DNA from 3 places in the Streptomyces sp. NPDC102279 genome. Region 1 is predicted to be linked to each of the others. Evidence: riboswitches for the same ligand, from Rfam matches in the RefSeq annotation. Region 1 holds a riboswitch; each other region holds the start of a gene.
The links. A riboswitch is a leader RNA that binds a small molecule or an ion and turns the genes downstream of it on or off. The one in region 1 is predicted to bind thiamine pyrophosphate.

Region 1 (2,254 bases):
GAACACGTACGCGCCGGGGAGCGCGATCAGCAGCGTGAGCGCCGTGGAGGCGAGCGCCTGCCAGGTGGTGAACCACAGCACGTGCCGGATGTCGGGCTGGGCCAGGACGTCCCAGAGCCGGCCGAACCGCCAGCCGCCGTCGACGTGGAGCCCGCGCGCGACGATCGCGACCACGGGGTACGCGAAGAACACCGCGAAGAACGCGACGGGCAGGGCCATGAGGCCGAGCCGTGTCGCGCCCTGCCGCCGGGCCGCGCGCGGGTTCCGCCCGGCTACTTCAGTACGAGCGAGGTCCACGACTTGACCCACTGGTCGCGGTCGGCTGCGATCTTCGCGGGAGCCAGGGTCTCCGGGTCCTTGGCCTGCGGACCGAACTTCGTGAACTCCTCCGGCACCCGGGCGGTGTCGGTGACGGGGTAGACGAACATGTTCAGCGGCATGTCCTCCTGGAACTCCTTGGTGAGCAGGAAGTCGAGGAGCGCCTTGCCGCCCTTGGCGTTCCCGGCGTTGCCGAGCAGACCCGCGTACTCGACCTGGCGGAAGCAGGTGCCGTCCACGACCCCGGTGGGAGCGGTGCTGGGCTTCGGGTCGGCGTAGACGACCTCGGCGGGCGGCGAGGAGGCGTACGAGACGACGAGGGGCCGGTCGCCCTTGGCCTTCTTGCCGCCGGCGGACCCGGAGAACTCGTCGTTGTACGCCTGCTCCCAGCCGTCCACGACCTTCACGCCATTGGCCTTGAGCTTCTTCCAGTAGCCCTGCCACTGGTCGTCGCCGTACTTCGCCGCGGTCCCGAGCAGGAAGCCGAGGCCGGGCGAGGAGGTCGACGCGTTCTCGGTGACGAGGAGGTTCTTGTACGCGGGCTTGACCAGGTCGTCGAACGACGTCGGCGGCGCCAGCTCGTGCCTGCTGAAGTACGCCTTGTCGTAGTTGACGCAGATGTCGCCGGAGTCGATGGGCGTGACCCGGTGCTTGTCCTGGTCGACGCGGTACTGCCGGTCGATCGCGTCGGAGCCCTTGGCCTCGTAGGACTGGAAGAGCCCGTTGTCGAGGGCCCGGCTCAGCAGGGTGTTGTCGACGCCGAAGAAGACGTCGCCCTGTGGATTGTCCTTGGTCAGGATCGCCTTGTTCACGGCCTGCCCGACGTCGCCGTCCTTGAGGACGCGGACCGTGTAGCCGGACCGCTTCTCGAAGTCCTTGAGCACGCTCTTGGAGACGACCCACGAGTCGTGGGTGACGAGCGTGACGGTCTTCGGGTCTCCCGAGGCGCCGGCGTCGGACGAGCCGCACGCCGACAGGACGGGCAGCGTGACGAGGCTCAGCCCGACGGCCGTCGCCGCGAACCGCTTGCTGGTGGTGCTCACTGATTCCTCCTGGCTGACCAGGAAGAGACGCGGCCCTGCCCGGGATCTCTGACAGATCCCGGGCAGGGCGCAACAGCTTGAGTGATGACCGAACTTCCTACCCAGAATGACCTGGGCAAGGTTCAGAGGGTCTGCGGTCTGTCCCGCACTCTCAGCGCTGTGGCGCTCCCCTGTCGGAATATGAAGATGTTAGGACTGTGACGTTGTACGGACGCGTCCCAGACTACCGCTCGGTCGCGGCGAGCTGACCGCACGCTCCGTCGATCTCCTGGCCGCGGGTGTCCCGGACGGTCACCGGCACGCCGTGGGCGGCGATCGCGTCGACGAACGCCTTCTCGTCCTCGGGCCGCGAGGCGGTCCACTTCGAACCCGGGGTCGGGTTCAGCGGGATGAGGTTGACGTGCACCGGCTTGCCCTTGAGCATCCGGCCGAGCCGGTCGCCCCGCCACGCCTGGTCGTTGATGTCCCGGATGAGGGCGTACTCGATGGACAGGCGTCGCCCGGACTTCGCCGCGTACTCCCATCCGGCGTCCAGCACCTCGCGCACCTGCCACCGCGTGTTCACGGGGACGAGGGTGTCGCGCAGTTCGTCGTCCGGAGCGTGCAGGGAGATCGCGAGACGGCACTTGAAGCCCTCGTCGGAGAACCGGTTGATGGCGGGCACGAGGCCGACCGTCGACACGGTGATGCCGCGCTGCGAGAGGCCGAGGCCGTCCGGCTCGGGGTCGGTGAGGGCCCGGATCGCCCCGACCACGCGCTTGTAGTTGGCGAGCGGCTCGCCCATCCCCATGAAAACGATGTTGCTCAGCCGCGCCGGGCCACCGGGGATCTCGCCGTCCCGCAGCGCCCGCATCCCGTCGACGATCTGGTGCACGATCTCGCCCGTCGACAGG
Region 2 (2,254 bases), on a different contig from region 1:
TGTCCATGAACGGAACGGCCGCGCCGAACGCGGCGACGAAGGCCAGCAGCGACGGCCACGCGGCGAACGGGCGGGCGGCCTCGACGGCGAGGTCGACGGGGGCACCGGCACGCTCGCGGGCGCGGGCGATCCAGTCGACGACGACGATCGCGACGAACCCGGGGATCCAGTAGCCCACGAACAGCAGCACGTTCTGGAAGCGGGCGGTGGTGTCCGACGCGTGCATCCACAGCACGAGCGGGAACCCGAGCGCAGCGGCCAGCGCGGCCGCCACCGGGCGCGGGATCCGCATACCCAAGGTCTGCAGCGCCAGCGAACCGCTGTAGTCGTTCATCGCGTTGCTGCACACCGCCGCCAGCGCCACGGCGAGCAGTCCGAACGCGCCCGCCGCCCCGCCGCCCAGCAACTCCTCGACACCCGCCGCCGTCTGGTCGGTCAGCACGGACGCGCCCCACAGGCCGAGTGCCTGCACGGCGACGAAGGACACGACGAGGCCGAGCAGGGTGCACCAGAACATCCGCGGACGGGAGGTGGCGCGCGGCAGATAGCGGCTGAAGTCACTGGCGTACGGAGCCCAGGACAGCGACAGGCTGAGCGCGATGGTGCTGGTGAGTACGAACGCCCCCATGTGGTCCGCGCCGGTCGCGGAGCCGGTCGTGGCGGGGTGGACGCCGTCCAGCATCCGCCAGGCGATCACGGCGAACGCGACCGCGAGCACGAAGGTCATGACGATCTGCAGGCGATGGATGGCCTCGTAGCCGAGGACACCGAGCGCCCCCTGCGCCGCCATCATCACGAGAACCCCGACCCAGAAGGGCCAGCCGCACAGCCGCGCCAGCGCGTCCCCGCCGAACAGTCCGATCAGCGCGTCCCAGGCCACCGAGGACAGCCACTGGAGCAGTCCGGGCAGGGCCACCGTCCGGCCGAACGCGAGCCGTGCGAGGGGGAGTTGGCCGGTGCCGGTGAGGCCGCCCCAGGTGCTCAGGTAGGCGGTGGGCAGCGCCCCGATCACGGTCCCGACGACGACCGCCGTCAGGGCGGTGCCGAAGTCCAGGCCGAGCGCGATGCCGATGGTGCCGGTGAACACGCCCGTCATCGTCAGGTTCGGGGCGAACCACACGGTGAACAGGCGCCAGGGCCCGCCGTAGCGGTTGCTCTCGGGGACCGGCTCGATGCCGTGCCCCTCCACCCGCAGATCGCCGGGAGCCGCGGGCATCGACCCGTCGAAGACGGTCGGCCGGCTGTCGGCGGGCAGCCCGCCGGAAACATGCGCCAAAGGCATGAAAGACATCCCTCCGCCAGTACGAACTGGTTCAGGTTCGACGGGTGTGATCTCAGCCCTCGGACGGGGCACCCCGTGTCCGGTACGACGGACACACTAACCCCATCCCCGCGCTCCTGTGTATGGCGGACCTGCGCCCATCGCTCCGTTCCGGTCCGCCCGGACTCACCGACCTCCCTCGCGCGGCGGCCCGGACCGCCGGGAACGGCCCGCGCCCGCCCGCACCGCTCCACCGGCCCCGGTCGGGCCACCCGCAGCGCGCCGGGTGCCTCCCGTCGGTACTGTCGGAGGTGATCGCCGCCCGCTCTCCGTTCCCGGGTTCCCGGACCCGGGTGGCCGGGCGGAAGGAGGCAGGGCGCCGTGACCGTGATCTCCCTGAAGTCCGCGCAGGTGAACGAGGGGCTGACCCTTCCGTACGCCGAAGCCGGCTACCCCAGTGGTACGCCGGTCGTCTTCGTGCACGGTCTCGCCGACTCCTGGTGGTCCTTCGAGCCCCTCCTGCGGCGCCTTCCGGCGTCCCTGCACGGATACGCGCCCACCCAGCGCGGCCACGGAGACGCCGGCCGGCCGCCGGACGGCTACGCCCCCGACGACTTCGCGGCCGACCTGGTCGCCTTCCTCGACGCGGCCGACATCCCGCGCGCCGTACTCGTCGCGGCGTCCACCGGTGGCATACCCGCGCGGATCGTGGCCGGCAGCCATCCCGACCGCGTCGCCGGGCTCGTCCTGCTCGGCGTCCCCGGGACCCTCGCGGACAAGCCCGCGGCCGACGCGTGGCGAAAGCGCCTGGACGGGCTCGCCGACCCCGTGCCCCGCGCGTTCGTCGAGGAGTTCGTCACCGGCATGACCGCGGCCCCGCTCGCCCGCGGCTTCGTCGAGACGATGGTCGAGGAGGGCCTCAAACTCCCGGCCCACGTCTGGCAGGAGACCGGGCGCGGTCTCCTCGACGCCGACCTCGGCGCGACCCTCGCG
Region 3 (2,254 bases), on a different contig from region 1:
GGCACCAGTTCGTGGGCGTCGCGCAGCAGCTCGTACACGCCGCCCGCCGTCACCGTGGTGTCCCAGCCGAGCTCCTCGCTGGTCGCGCCCACCACGAGTTCGCCGTTCTCGCGCGGCACCAGGTACAGGTGGCCGCCGCGCACCACGGCCCGCACGGTGCGGTTCAGGAACGGCGCGTACCGCTGCGGCACGGTCAGCCGCAGCACCTGCCCCTTCACCGGGCGCACCGGCGGCAGGACGTCGTCGGGGACACCGGCCAGCTGCCCGCTGAGACTGCCCCCGGCCAGCACCACCTGGCCCGCGCCGAGTGCGGTGCCCTCCGAGGTGACCACTCCGGCGGCCCGGTCACGGACGACGGTCAGCCGCTCCGCCCAGGTCCGGTGGACGCTCACCCCGGCCCGCTCGCAGGCCGTGACCAGGGCGGCCGCGAGGCGTCGCGGGTCGATCTGGTGATCGCCGTCGACCCGCAGGCCGCCGCGCACCCCCGGCGCGAGCATCGGTTCGAGACGGCGGCACTCACGACCGGTCAGCCACTCCGACTCGAGGCCCGAACGGCTCTGCAGCGCGTGCAGTTCCCGCAGGTGGGCGCGGTCGTCGGCGTCCAGAGCGACGGCCAGCGTGCCGCACCGGCGATAGCCCAGGTCCTGGCCGCTCGCCTCGGTGAGTTCGGCCACGAAGTCCGGATAGCGGCGCGCGGAGGCGAGGTTGAGGCCGAGCAGGGTCTCCTCGCCGTAGTGCAGCTCGGTGACGGCCGCGAGCATCCCGGCCGCGACCTGCGCGGCCCCGCCACCCGGCTCGGGGTCGACGAGCGCGGTGGTGAACCCGCGCTGTGCGGCCCGCCAGGCCGTGACGAGACCGATGATCCCGCCCCCGATGACGAGGACGTCGGACGAACGTGCAGGCGACATGGGCGTCCAGCCCCTCCCTTCGCCGGCATGACCCGGATCAGGTTCGTACGGTCGGAGGCCGCTCCAGCCTCCCTCTCAGCCCGTTGCGTACGGGCTCCCGCGAGTGCTTTACGGTGGCCACCCTAGCCCGCCCTCCACGGACTCGGTAAGGGAGCCTCCGCCCATGGCACGCTCGCTCGACGGCCTCGTCCTCGCCCCGGTCACCGACCAGGCGCCGGGTCAGGTCGGTACCCGCACCCGGTTCGCCTACCGCGAGGCGGACGGCACGGTCTGGGCCGACTACGCGGGCGGCGACGTCGTCCGCGGACACCTCGTCGGGACGCGCGAGGGCGACCGCCTCGACTTCCGTTACGTCCAGCTCAAGACCGACGGCACCACCTCGTCCGGGCACTGCGTGTCCCTGGTGACCGAACTGTCCGACGGCCGGGTGCGGCTGGAGGAGACCTGGGCATGGGAGTCGCAGGCCGGCTCGGGCACCAGCGTGGTCGACGAGGTGCGGGAGACGGCCCCTGTGCAGCAGATCACCGCGCACGTCCGCTGACTGACGAATTGTCAGGTGTCTATGGTGACCAGGTGAGCGAGCAGACGCAGGCGAAGGCGCAGGGGTCCACGGCACGGCGGGTCGTCGTGGTGGGCGCGGGCATGGCCGGGGTGCAGACGGCGGTCGCCCTGCGCGAGCAGGGCTTCACGGGCACCGTCACGCTGATCGGTGCGGAGGCGCATCAGCCGTACGACCGGCCACCGCTGTCCAAGGCCGTCCTGCTCGGCAAGGCCGAGGGCTCCGCCTTCGACGTCGACTTCGAGGCCCTGGACATCGACCTGCGGCTCGGCCTGGAGGCGGTCGGCGTGCGCGCCGGGGACCACGAGCTCGACACGGCCGGCGGACCCGTCCCGTACGACGTCCTCGTCGTCGCCACCGGAGCCGAACCGATCCGGCTGCCCGGCGCCGAGGGCGTGCCGGGGGTGCACCTGCTGCGCACGCTGGACGACGCCGACCGGCTGCGGCCCGTCCTGCTCCAGCAGCACGACATCGTGGTCGTCGGCGCCGGCTGGATCGGCGCCGAGTTCGCCACCGCCGCGCGCGAGGCGGGCTGCGCGGTGACGGTCGTCGAGGCCGCCGACCGGCCGCTCGCCGCCGCGCTGCCCGCCGAGGTGGCCGCGCCGATGGCCGGCTGGTACGCCGACAGCGGCGCCACGCTGCGCACGCACACGCGCGTGGAGCGCGTCGAGCCCGGGGCCGTGGTCCTGGACGACGGCTCCCGGGTGCCCGCGGGCGCCGTGGTCGTCGGCATCGGGGCGCGGCCCGCGACGGGGTGGATCGCCGCCTCCGGCATCGCGCTCGGCGC

Region 2: linked by a shared signal. The riboswitch ahead of ACIRQH_RS15970 (purine-cytosine permease family protein) and the one ahead of ACIRQH_RS31520 (thiamine ABC transporter substrate binding subunit) in region 1 are both predicted to bind thiamine pyrophosphate.
Region 3: linked by a shared signal. The riboswitch ahead of thiO (glycine oxidase ThiO) and the one ahead of ACIRQH_RS31520 (thiamine ABC transporter substrate binding subunit) in region 1 are both predicted to bind thiamine pyrophosphate.

What each region holds. Positions count from the first base shown of each region.
Region 1 covers NZ_JBIWLU010000013.1:226,027-228,280, reverse strand. The annotation lists gene ACIRQH_RS31525 (ABC transporter permease) at 1-297, opposite strand, end outside; gene ACIRQH_RS31520 (thiamine ABC transporter substrate binding subunit) at 273-1,361, opposite strand; TPP riboswitch at 1,438-1,543, opposite strand; gene rlmN (23S rRNA (adenine(2503)-C(2))-methyltransferase RlmN) at 1,585-2,254, opposite strand, start outside.
Region 2 covers NZ_JBIWLU010000006.1:80,116-82,369, reverse strand. The annotation lists gene ACIRQH_RS15970 (purine-cytosine permease family protein) at 1-1,282, opposite strand, end outside; TPP riboswitch at 1,274-1,368, opposite strand; gene ACIRQH_RS15965 (alpha/beta fold hydrolase) at 1,643-2,254, shown strand, end outside.
Region 3 covers NZ_JBIWLU010000012.1:108,081-110,334, forward strand. The annotation lists gene thiO (glycine oxidase ThiO) at 1-908, opposite strand, end outside; TPP riboswitch at 906-1,019, opposite strand; gene ACIRQH_RS29465 (hypothetical protein) at 1,072-1,449, shown strand; gene ACIRQH_RS29470 (NAD(P)/FAD-dependent oxidoreductase) at 1,482-2,254, shown strand, end outside.